Algoriphagus machipongonensis: one gene and its partners. The protein of the gene in region 3 interacts with the protein of the main gene of each other region in a pairwise test. Links are inferred from orthologs where the notes say so. Each region holds a gene or a part of one and is shown on either strand. Other genes may lie near its edges.

Region 1 (4,949 bases), 2.0 Mb from region 3 along the record:
ACAAGGTCCACACCATTCAGCCCAGAAGTCAACCAAAATCGGTTGGTCTGATTTGATGATTTCCTCAAAGTTTGCATCTGTGATTTCAATTGATTTTCCCATTGTATGTTTAGTTTTAATTTTGCTTAATTTTTGCCAAATATATGAGCTAAAGCGTATTGATGGGCAATAAGTTCCGAGGGATTTAATTTTTTTATCTATGACTCATTGATAGAATAAATGAAAACTGATTAGACAATTTTATAAATCACCTCTGGAATCTCTTTCAGCTCTTTGATCATATCTGCGCTTGGATCTATGGAGAAGCGTTTAGAGAATAGTTCTAAGGCAATATTTTCCTTTCTATCAATGACATCAAAATAAAGTTTTGCATCGCCTTTGTACTTCTCTGTAATGGATTCTAATTTTTCCATCAAGTCAAGAGTTAAATCATCCAAATCGATATTAATCCGCATTCCCTTAACCATTTTACCACGTACTTCGCTGAGTAGCATGATATTACTGATTTTAAACTCCAGCTCATTCTCTGCCCATTTTTTTGGTTCAATCCTACCAGTAATGAAAAGGAACCATCCAGTCATGAAATACTCCTTGAACTTCACATAATCTTCACCAAACAAGAAAAAAGTAAATCCACCATGGTAGTCTTCCATCGTTAGCGTACCAAAAGGTTTCCCGTTTTTGGTAGTTCTATGAGCAAAACTACTTACAGATCCGGCTAGCTTGATTTCTTTCTTGTTTTTAAAGCTGTCAATATCATTTAGATCTGGAAGATTCGCATTTGTAAATGATTCAATCTCTAACCTATATTGATCCAGTGGGTGTCCTGAGATATAAAGCCCCACCACTTCTTTTTCAATGTTCAATTGCTGTAGTTGGGAGAAGGGCTCCATCGGTGCCACTGAAGGCAAAGGAATATCCATACTTCCGCTGCTTCCTCCAAATAAACTAACTTGAGCACTTTCTTCTTCTTGTTGTACTTTTTGAGCGTATTTCGTTGCTTTTTCTATCAAAGTCAGGTCTCCATCCGCTGCTTCAAGGTATTGGCGTCTATGGTGCTCAGGGAAGCAGTCAAAGCCCCCTGCCATTGCTAGTGCCTCCATGGTCTTTTTGTTAAGAGCTTTAGAGTTGACACGCTTCGCAAAATCAAAAAGATTTTTAAACGGACCATTCTCCTCTCTTTCCTTGATGATTTCATCTACAGCAGCTGAGCCTGCACCTTTGATTGCTGCCATCCCAAATCGGATTTCTCCTTCAGCGTTTACCGTAAATCCGTTTTTGGATTCATTGACATCCGGGCCTAAAACAGGAATTCCAGATCGCTTGCATTCCTCCATAAAGAAGGTTACTTGCGAAATATCATTCATGTTATTACTCAAAACCGAAGCCAGGTATTCGGCAGGATAATGAGCCTTTAAATAGGCCGTTTGGTAAGCTACCCAAGCATAACAAGTAGAGTGTGATTTGTTGAAGGCGTAAGAGGCAAATGCTTCCCAGTCTTTCCAAATCTTTTCAAGTTTGGATTTATCATGGCCTTTTTCTGCCGCTTGGTTGACAAATTTAGGCTTCATTTTGTCCAAGACATCCTTCAGCTTCTTACCCATTGCCTTACGCAATACATCCGCCTCACCCTTTGTGAATCCAGCAAGTTTCTGAGAAAGTAACATCACTTGCTCCTGGTAGACCGTAATCCCATAGGTTTCATTGAGGTACTCCTCCATGTCATCCAGATCATAGGTAATGGGCTCCTCACCATGCTTCCTTCTAATAAAGCTTGGGATGTATTCCAATGGACCTGGACGATACAAGGCGTTCATAGCAATCAAATCGGCAAATACAGTCGGTTTGAGCTCACGCATGTACTTCTGCATTCCGGCAGATTCATATTGGAAGATTCCTACCGTCTCACCTCGCTGGAATAGCTCATAAGTCTTTACATCATCGATCGGGAATTTTTCCGGATCTAATTCGATGCCATGCCTTTCCTTGACAATTTTGACAGCATCCTTAATCAAGGTTAAGGTTTTGAGTCCCAAGAAGTCCATTTTAAGGAGTCCGGCCGATTCTACCACAGAGTTATCAAACTGAGTGCAGACCATGTCAGAATCCTTTGCCAGAGCTACCGGAACAAAATTGGTAATGTCATCGGGTGTGATAATAACCCCACAAGCGTGAATCCCCAGGTTTCTGACCGAACCTTCAAGCATGGTGGCCTGATTGATTGTTTTAGCCGATTCATCCTGCCCTTTTGAAATTCGGATCAGTTCATCAGCTTTGGCAATGAGTTCACCTTGACCTTTTAATTTATCAGAAAGTGCAGCTCTGTTTCCCGCCAGTCCAAATAAAGCTTTCAGTTTAATGTCAGGCACCAAATTGGCTAGCCTTCCGGCATCTGCTAAAGGTAGATTCAATACTCTAGCAGTATCACGGATAGCAGATTTTGCAGCCATGGTACCATAAGTGATGATTTGGGCTACCTGATTTGCTCCATATTTTTTGATTACATAGTCAATCACTTTTTGTCGGCCATGATCATCAAAGTCAATATCAATATCGGGTAGTGAAACTCGATCTGGGTTTAGGAATCTCTCAAAAAGTAGGTTGTAAGCGATCGGGTCAATATTAGTAATGCCTGTGCAATAGGCAACTGCGGATCCTGCTGCAGATCCACGTCCCGGTCCCACAGAAACCCCAAGCTTTCTTGCTTCTACAATGAAATCCTGCACAATCAAGAAGTATCCTGGATACCCGGTGTTTTCAATCGTTTTTAACTCAAAATCCAGGCGCTCCTCAATCTCCGGAGTGATTTCCTCGTATCGTTTTTTTGCCCCTTCATAGGTTAGGTGTCGTAAAAAGGCATTTTCACCCCGTTTTCCACCGTCCACTTCATCTTCAGGATGCTTGAATTCATCAGGAATATCAAAGGCAGGAAGTAAAACTTCGCGAGCTAGTTTATAGGGTTCGATTTTATCCGTAATCTCTGCGGTGCATTCAATAGCCTCGGGTAAATCAGCAAAGAGCTTCTTCATCTCCTCAGGGCTTTTGATGTAATACTCATCATTTGGGAAGCCATACCGGAATTCCCGTCCTCTTTTACCGATGTATTTCTTTGGTTTTTCTACCAGTTCCCCATCCTTAACACAAAGTAAAATATCGTGGGCCTTTGCATCCGCTTTATTTGTATAGTAGGAATTATTTGCGGCGAAGTATTTAACGTCATGCTTTTTAGCAAACTCCAAAAGCACCTCGTTTACCTTTTCCTCCTCGGGTATCCCATGCCTACAAAGTTCTACATAGAAATCTTCTCCAAATTGTTCTTTCCACCACAAAAAGGCTTCTTCCGCTTGTGTTTCCCCTACATTCAGGATCAAAAACGGAATTTCACCCCATAGCCCACCAGTCGTTGCGATGAGGTCTCCTTTGTATTGCTGAAGGACCTCCTTATCAATTCGAGGTAGATAATAGAATCCTTCGATATTGGCATAGGAAGCCAGTTTAGCCAGGTTATGATATCCGGCTTTGTTTTTAGCGATTAATACAGTTTGATAACCATCGTCTTTGCTTGATTTATTTTTTCTGTCCCGGCAAAGGTTAAATTCACAACCGAGAATAGGTTTGATATCGTTGGATAGTGCCTCTTTTACAAAATGAAAGGCTGCCATCATATTGCCATGGTCAGTCATGGCGATTGCAGGCATCCCCATTTCTTTAGCCTTCGCTACCATAGCAGGAATCTCTGAGGTAGCTTGTAGGACGGAGTATTGACTATGGACGTGTAGGTGCGTAAAAGGAATATCAGTCAGGTCTGAAATGTCTGCTTTTCCTGCCTGTTTCAATACATCTTTGGCTGCAGCTTTTTGAGTATCTTTTGCCTGTGCAAAATTGGCTTCATCAAGCTTCGGAGCCTCATAGATCACTTCAGAAATTGCAATCCCTTCTTCAGGAGCTTGTACACCCTGAGTGATCAAACCAAAGAAACAGCGTGCTGTAGCATCTACATCATAGGCTGCATCGTGAGCATCTCCAAAGCCTTTACCAAAAAGTTTTTGGTGTAACTCAGTCAGCGTAGGCCATTTGAATTTTCCCCCTCTACCACCAGGGATAGCACAGAATTCAGTGGATATGTCTTTGGTGTCTAGTTGATCGGCGGTAAGGGGCATGGTAGCCTCTGCTCGCAGGTACTCCGAACCGACCACGTTGATGTCGAACTCGACATTGTGACCCACCAGATATTTGGTCTTTTTTACATCTCCTTCAAAAATCCCAAGTATTTGCTTTAGGTCATGTCCTTCTTTTAAGGCTCTTTTGGTAGAGATTCCATGGACTTTCTCCGCATTATAGGGGATGGTAAAACCTTCTGGACGGATAATGTAATTATGATTCGAAATCAGATTTCCCTTCTCATCATGCAATTGCCAGGCAAGCTGGACCAGTCGTGGCCAGTTATCCACATCTGACATGGGGGCATTGTAATCGCGGGGTAATCCGGTGGTTTCGGTATCAAAAATTAAATACATACAGCTTTGGGAATTGAGACTTCAAATTAGCGCTAATCTCTGAAATGAGGCAAGAGTAGCGGAGCTAATTGTCGGGAAATAAAAAAAATAATTACAAGTAATCCCTGATTGAACGGATAAAGCTATTACTGAATAATCTCGGCAAAAAATTTAGAAATTGAAAAAATAGTAATAGTCAATTTTCGATTTCTCACACCAAAAATCTAAAAAAAATTCATTTGAATTTCTGACTTTCATCTTATCGCTTTACATCAGAAATACATACTTCAAACATTTAAAACCTTTACTACCTCTTATCCTCCCAGGGCATGTAAACCACTTTTTTGGTTTCAAAAAACTCCTCCTTGAAATAGTCCTCCAAATGGTAAACCACATAGGATTTACCTAATTCTTCCATCTCCTCATCAACTTCACCACCTTTTAAATAAAGAA
Region 2 (3,000 bases), 1.6 Mb from region 3 along the record:
CCTTCCCGACCGGTGATACAAGTATATCATGACGCCTACCTGAAGTATGGCTAACATCATATGAAATGTAATCATCCAATGAAGTAAATTGGTAGAAACGACTAGAGAACCTATCCATCCCTGAAACAGCACTAAAACTAAGGAGCCAATAGCAAGTATTGGAATCCAGCGATCCAGCTTCCATAATGGGAATGATTTCCATACTGTCAGTATGATAAAGAAACCTATAATTACTCCCACTAGTCTGTTTAGATATTCAATCCAGGTCTTAACCGGATTAAATTCTTCTTCTATCAGAATGGATTTATCGTTGGCAATGGCATCAGCCATTTCATCGAATCCAAGTTTTTCAAGGGTAGCCACAAACCGATTGTTTTTGGCAATTCTCTTTTGGAGATATATTTCCTGATAATTTTCCGGAAGTTGGTCAACACTTGTTGGTGGGACTACACTTCCAAAACATTTTGGCCAATCGGGACAGCCCATTCCAGATCCTGTAGATCTGACTATCCCTCCTACCAAAATCAGGAAATAAACAGCTATCACAGTTAGAAAACTAATCTTGCGAAAGCTGCTTATTTTATTTTCAGTGCTTTGACTCATTTGCAACCAAAACCTCTTCCTCATCCTTCATGATTTCCATTTCAAGCTTAACCTGCTCTTGCTCATGAGGCAAGTTGGATTCTGGGGTAGCGGAAAGAGGTACAGTCTGAGGAATAAAATCTTCTTCAGCTCCAGGCTTAGAATAATCGTAAGGCCATCTGTAAACTGCAGGGATTTCTCCAGGCCAGTTACCGTGTCCAGGATGCAATGGAGTAGTCCATTCCAATGTATTAGATCTCCATGGGTTCAAGCTAGCTTTACGCCCTTTGAACATGCTGTAGAAGAAGTTGAACAAGAAGATAAACTGAGCTCCAAATGTGATAATGGCAGCAACAGAAACAAACATGTTCAAATCAGTATACATATTCGCAAATTCAAAGTTTGTCCAAGAGTAATATCTTCTTGGGAAACCTGCGATTCCAATGTAGTGCATTGGGAAGAATACCATATAAACCCCAACGAATGTTAACCAGAAGTGAATGTAGCCTAACTTGGCGTCCATCATTTTTCCGAACATTTTTGGGAACCAGTGGTAGATACCAGCAATCATTCCGAAGAAAGAAGCTGACCCCATCACCAAGTGGAAGTGAGCTACTACGAAATACGTATCGTGAAGCTGAATATCAATAGCAGAGTTACCAAGGAAAATACCTGTCAAACCACCAGAGATAAAGAAGGAAACCAAACCAATGGAGAACAACATCGCAGGTGTGAAGATCAAGTTACCTTTCCACAAAGTGGTCAAGTAGTTAAATACTTTCACCGCTGATGGAACTGCAATAATCAATGTTAAGAACATGAAGATTGATCCAAGGAAAGGATTCATACCAGACACAAACATATGGTGAGCCCATACAATAAATGCCAAAATCGTAATTCCCAACATTGAAATAATCATCGCCTTATATCCAAAAATTGGTTTTCTGGAATTGGTAGCAATAACTTCAGAAGTAATACCTAGTGCTGGAAGAAGTACGATATATACTTCAGGGTGACCCAAGAACCAGAATAAGTGTTGGTATAGTACTGGGCTACCTCCAGTGTTTGGAAGAGCCTCTCCATTGATATAGATATCAGATAAATAAAAGGATGTACCAAAGCTTCTATCAAATACAAGAAGTAATGCAGCAGCTACCAATACTGGGAAAGAAAGCAAACCGATTACAGCTGTTAAGAAAAACGCCCAAATGGTCAATGGAAGTCTAGAGAAAGACATCCCTTTCGTTCTTAAATTGATAACGGTAGAGATATAGTTAATTCCACCAAGTAAGGAAGAAGCAATAAACAAAGTCATCGCAACTAACCAAAGGGTCATACCTAAACCTGAACCAGGAATTGCTTGCTCAAGAGCAGAAAGAGGTGGGTACACTACCCATCCACCACCGGCTGGACCAGTTGGTATAAATAGAGAGATAAACATGATCACACCGGATGCAAAGAAGAACCAGTAGGACAACATGTTCATAAATCCAGATGCCATATCTCGGGCACCAATTTGTAATGGAATCAAGAAATTGGAGAACGTTCCACTAAGACCTGCTGTCAATACAAAGAATACCATAATGGTACCGTGCATTGTCACTAAAGCCAGGTAAAAGTTAGGGTCCAATTTACCTGCATCGTCTAACCATCCGCCCAAAAGAGGTCGAAGGAATTCTAAACTCATGTCAGGGAAACCAAGTTGTAATCTGAACAAGATAGAAAGGAAACCTCCAATCAAAGCCCAGAAAATACCAGTTACCAAGAACTGCTTACCAATCATTTTATGATCAGTAGTAAATAAATATGTTGTCACAAAATTACCATGATGCTCGTGATCGTGATGATCGTGAGCGTCTGTATCATGATTGGTGATAGATGCTGTTGACATAATCTCTAATTTTGTTAATTTCCTTCGCTTAATTGAACTTCTGCTACCTCTTTCACTTCAGGTTGATATCCTTCTGCCAATGCAGGGTCCATTTGAATGAAAGTCTGTTGCTCTGCAAACCATTTCTGGTATTCAGCAGGCTCTACTACTTCGATGATTTTTCTCATGGAGAAGTGACCACGACCACAGATTTCTGTACAGGCGATCTCGTATTGGAATTCAGGATTTCCTGTTTCTTCACGCATTTCTGCGGTAGTTTTTGTAGGAACAAACCAGAATCTAGATGGCATACCTGGAACCGCATCCATTTTCAATCTCATATGAGGAGCGAAAACAGAGTGCAATACATCTCTTGCTCTAATCTTGAATAAAACTGGCTCACCTTTAGGGATAACTACTACCGGAGATGGGAAATCATCTACTGCATTCTTATCAGTAAAATCTACTCCATGACCATTGGTAGCGGTAATCAATCGGTAATCATAATCTCCTAAGACATTATCTTTACCAGGGTATCTTACATCCCA
Region 3 (3,044 bases):
GATATCGTTCTTCAAAGCCTCATCTAGGACAAAGCTAAAATGGGAGGATTTAGTGCAATAGCAATAGGTATATTTTCCTTGATAATCGTGGGCTTGGATTGCATTATTGAAATAGGTCTTCGCCTTTTGAATATTTTCTGAAATCTTTGGCAGATAAGTGAGCTTAAGTGGGGTACCATATTCCTCTATGATCTCCATCATATTCACACCATTAAAAAATAATTCATTGTTTTCAACGTGAAATTCTTTGGTAGGAAAATCAAAAGTTTGTTGAATAAGATCAATGTATCTGTTCATTTTAAACTTGGTTATGTGTGGTATTATGGATACAAAAATTGTTCTTTCTCTGATGATATCAAATGAAAAAAGGACAAATCCAAGTGGAAATGCCCTAATCACCTTATAAAGAAAACTTTTAGCTCAGTTAATCAACTAATAATGAGCGATGTAAAAGGCTCTGTTCTGATCTAAATCTCAATTGATTTTCTATCACCTCTTTAAGTACCCCTTTAAATTTCACTTCTTTTTGCAACAAAAGAACCACTTGGGTAAAAAACCGGTCTACTTCCTCTTGATCAACAACTTGGTAGGTGAAGAAAATTGATTTTTCTTGAATTGAATATCTTAATTCCAAAGAGTTAGGTTTGCCCAAACCTATCAAGCCTCTAAATAATGGGAATAGTTTTTCGCCTCCACTTTCCAATTGAAACATGCCTTGCATTATCTCACCAGAATTATTACAAAAGAATTTCACCAAATCATTCTGGCTAATTACTTCTTGAAAAATCTTAGAATAGTTCTTTTCAGTAGAAACTACTTCATTATTCAAAGATGAAAACTGATAAGATAAAGCGCTCATTTTTTCTGAGTTTATGTATATGATGCTTCAAATTTAAAATCAATATCTCACTTTTCCTATATTCCCTATTCTTTTTATAGGGTATTAATCAGAAAAAAGTTTTAACTGATTGTTTTTCAGTATTTTAATTTAAAATAAATTTGAAGAATTAAGCTTATCTAAGGCTTCCAGTAATTCAGAATCAGACTTAGCAAAACAAAAACGTAAAATCTTATGATCTTCTTTTTGATTAAAAAACACTGAAATCGGAATACATGCCACCCCTACTTCTTTACACATCTTAACAGACAGTTCATAATCTGAAATTGATGAAAGATGTTTATATGAGACCAGTTGGAAAAAACTTCCCTGAGATGGAGTAAACTTAAAATCAGTTTCTGAAAGTCCAGAACAAAACAAGTCCCTTTTCTTTTGGTAAAACCCTGGCAGGTCTAGATACTTTCTTTCATCTTTCAAGTATTCAGCCAAAGCAAATTGTAAAGGTGTAGCAGTGCTGAAAGTTACGAACTGATGAACTTTCCTGAACTCAATAGAAAGTGGCTTTGGAGCGAGGCAATATCCAATCTTCCAACCCGTAACATGAAAGGTCTTCCCAAATGAGCCGCAAATAAATGTTCGTTCTTTTAAAACTGGGTGGCACATCAAAGAAAGGTGCTTTCTTCCATCAAAAATAATGTGTTCATAGACTTCATCACTGATGATGAAAATATTCTTATCCCGAACTAAGCCTGCTAGGGTATCTAAATCTTGCTTTGTCCAAACATAACCACTTGGATTATGGGGATTATTGACCATTATCACCCGAGTTTTTTCAGTTATGGCATCCTTCACTCGATCCCAATCCACTGAAAATTCAGGTATATTGAGGGGAACAAATACAGCAACCCCTCCTGAAAGCTTAACAGCCGGGGCATAGGAATCATAGGCTGGCTCTAGCAAAATCACCTCATCACCAGGTTGAACCACTGCCGAGACTGCTGAAAAAAGCGCATCTGTTGCTCCAGAAACTATGGTTACTTCAGATTCAGAGTTATAGTCTACCTGATATAAACTCTTGGTTTTCTCGCTTAAAATTTCTCTCAATTCAGGAATCCCTGTCATGGGAGCGTATTGATTCTTTCCTTCCTTCATAAAGCGCGTAACCAAATCCACCAAGTAAGGGTCACAATCAAACCCTGGAAATCCCTGCGAGAGGTTAATAGCCTTTGATTCATTGGCCAATTGAGACATGACGGTGAATATGGTTGTTCCTACATCAGGAAGTTTCGAAGGCAGGTTCATAAAAGAGTTTTAATTTTTTTAGGAGATACAATATCGGAAATCTTAATCTTTCTAATTGAGGCCCCATAAAATGAAATGCATATCATTTTAAATAAAAGCATCCTGTTTAATCAAGACGATTTTCAAGCAAAATTGCTAGTTTTGCAGACCTCAAAAGACCCAATATAACTAAAACAAAACTTGCATGAGAGATATAAGATTAGTGGAAGTCAGGTCTGAAATTGCTGCTGGCACTCGTGGTGCGAGCCTAGGCATTGATGCACTCAAAGTGGCAAGCTTGGATAAGAAGTCAGATTTCTTCACTCAATTTGACCCGATCAATGTTCCTGATGCAAATAATTACCTCTGGAAAGGAAACAAGTTTCCACATGCTAAATACATCGATGGTGTCTACCAGGTTTTGAAAAATGTCTATAGCACTATTGAGTCTCTAAGGATGGAGAAAAAGTTTCCAATTGTCCTTGCAGGTGATCATAGTACCGCTGCAGGAACAATAATGGGTATTAAAGCCGCAGATCCAAAAAAGAGATTAGGGGTAATTTGGATTGATGCACATGCGGATTTACACACGCCTTTTACCACTCCTTCGGGGAATATGCATGGGATGCCGCTAGCCATGTGTGGAAGAACTGATAATATCGATTGTCAGGTAAATTCCCCAGATGAGGATACATTGATTTATTGGGAAAAAATCAAAAACATTGGAGGAGAATTCCCAAAAATTGACCTACAAGACATCGTATTTATTACGGTAAGGGATACGGAAGAACCTGAAAATCACTTGATGAAAGAATATGGCATCAGAAATTTCAGCACGAAAGAGGTGAGAGAAAAAGGAGTCAAGGCGATCGCTACCCAAGCTTTGGAGCAATTGAAAGATTGTGATCAGGTTTACATCTCTTTT

What was found.
Region 1: the proteins of ALPR1_RS12715 (region 3) and dnaE interact in binary tests that used the Escherichia coli proteins (3 or more experiments, as listed by UniProt). The link is inferred for Algoriphagus machipongonensis from one-to-one orthologs.
Region 2: the proteins of ALPR1_RS12715 (region 3) and ALPR1_RS06300 interact in binary tests that used the Escherichia coli proteins (3 or more experiments, as listed by UniProt). The link is inferred for Algoriphagus machipongonensis from one-to-one orthologs.

The regions. Positions count from the first base shown.
Region 1 is NZ_CM001023.1:1,039,262-1,044,210, forward strand. What follows is about bases 31-4,908. They hold dnaE (DNA polymerase III subunit alpha), read right to left. Parts: upstream 4,518-4,908; coding sequence 231-4,517; downstream 31-230. Other genes in these bases: trxA (thioredoxin), read right to left, coding at 31-120; rsmG (16S rRNA (guanine(527)-N(7))-methyltransferase RsmG), read right to left, coding at 4,804-4,908. Outside these bases: more of trxA, read right to left, coding at 1-30; more of rsmG, read right to left, coding at 4,909-4,949. UniProt on the Escherichia coli protein: DNA polymerase III is a complex, multichain enzyme responsible for most of the replicative synthesis in bacteria. This DNA polymerase also exhibits 3' to 5' exonuclease activity. The alpha chain is the DNA polymerase catalytic subunit.
Region 2 is NZ_CM001023.1:1,460,068-1,463,067, reverse strand. The notes cover bases 31-2,959. They hold ALPR1_RS06300 (cytochrome c oxidase subunit I), read right to left. Parts: upstream 2,474-2,959; coding sequence 587-2,473; downstream 31-586. Other genes in these bases: ALPR1_RS06295 (cytochrome c oxidase subunit II), read right to left, coding at 2,488-2,959; ALPR1_RS06305 (COX15/CtaA family protein), read right to left, coding at 31-603. Outside these bases: more of ALPR1_RS06305, read right to left, coding at 1-30; more of ALPR1_RS06295, read right to left, coding at 2,960-3,000. UniProt on the Escherichia coli protein: Cytochrome bo(3) ubiquinol oxidase is the terminal enzyme in the aerobic respiratory chain of E.coli that predominates when cells are grown at high aeration.
Region 3 is NZ_CM001023.1:3,044,672-3,047,715, forward strand. The notes cover bases 65-3,037. They hold ALPR1_RS12715 (methionine aminotransferase), read right to left. Parts: upstream 2,141-3,037; coding sequence 989-2,140; downstream 65-988. Other genes in these bases: ALPR1_RS12705 (arginine decarboxylase), read right to left, coding at 65-297; ALPR1_RS12710 (hypothetical protein), read right to left, coding at 425-859; ALPR1_RS12720 (arginase), read left to right, coding at 2,325-3,037. Also shown: more of ALPR1_RS12705, read right to left, coding at 1-64; more of ALPR1_RS12720, read left to right, coding at 3,038-3,044. UniProt on the Escherichia coli protein: Shows aminotransferase activity with methionine and histidine as substrates, and to a lesser extent also with phenylalanine.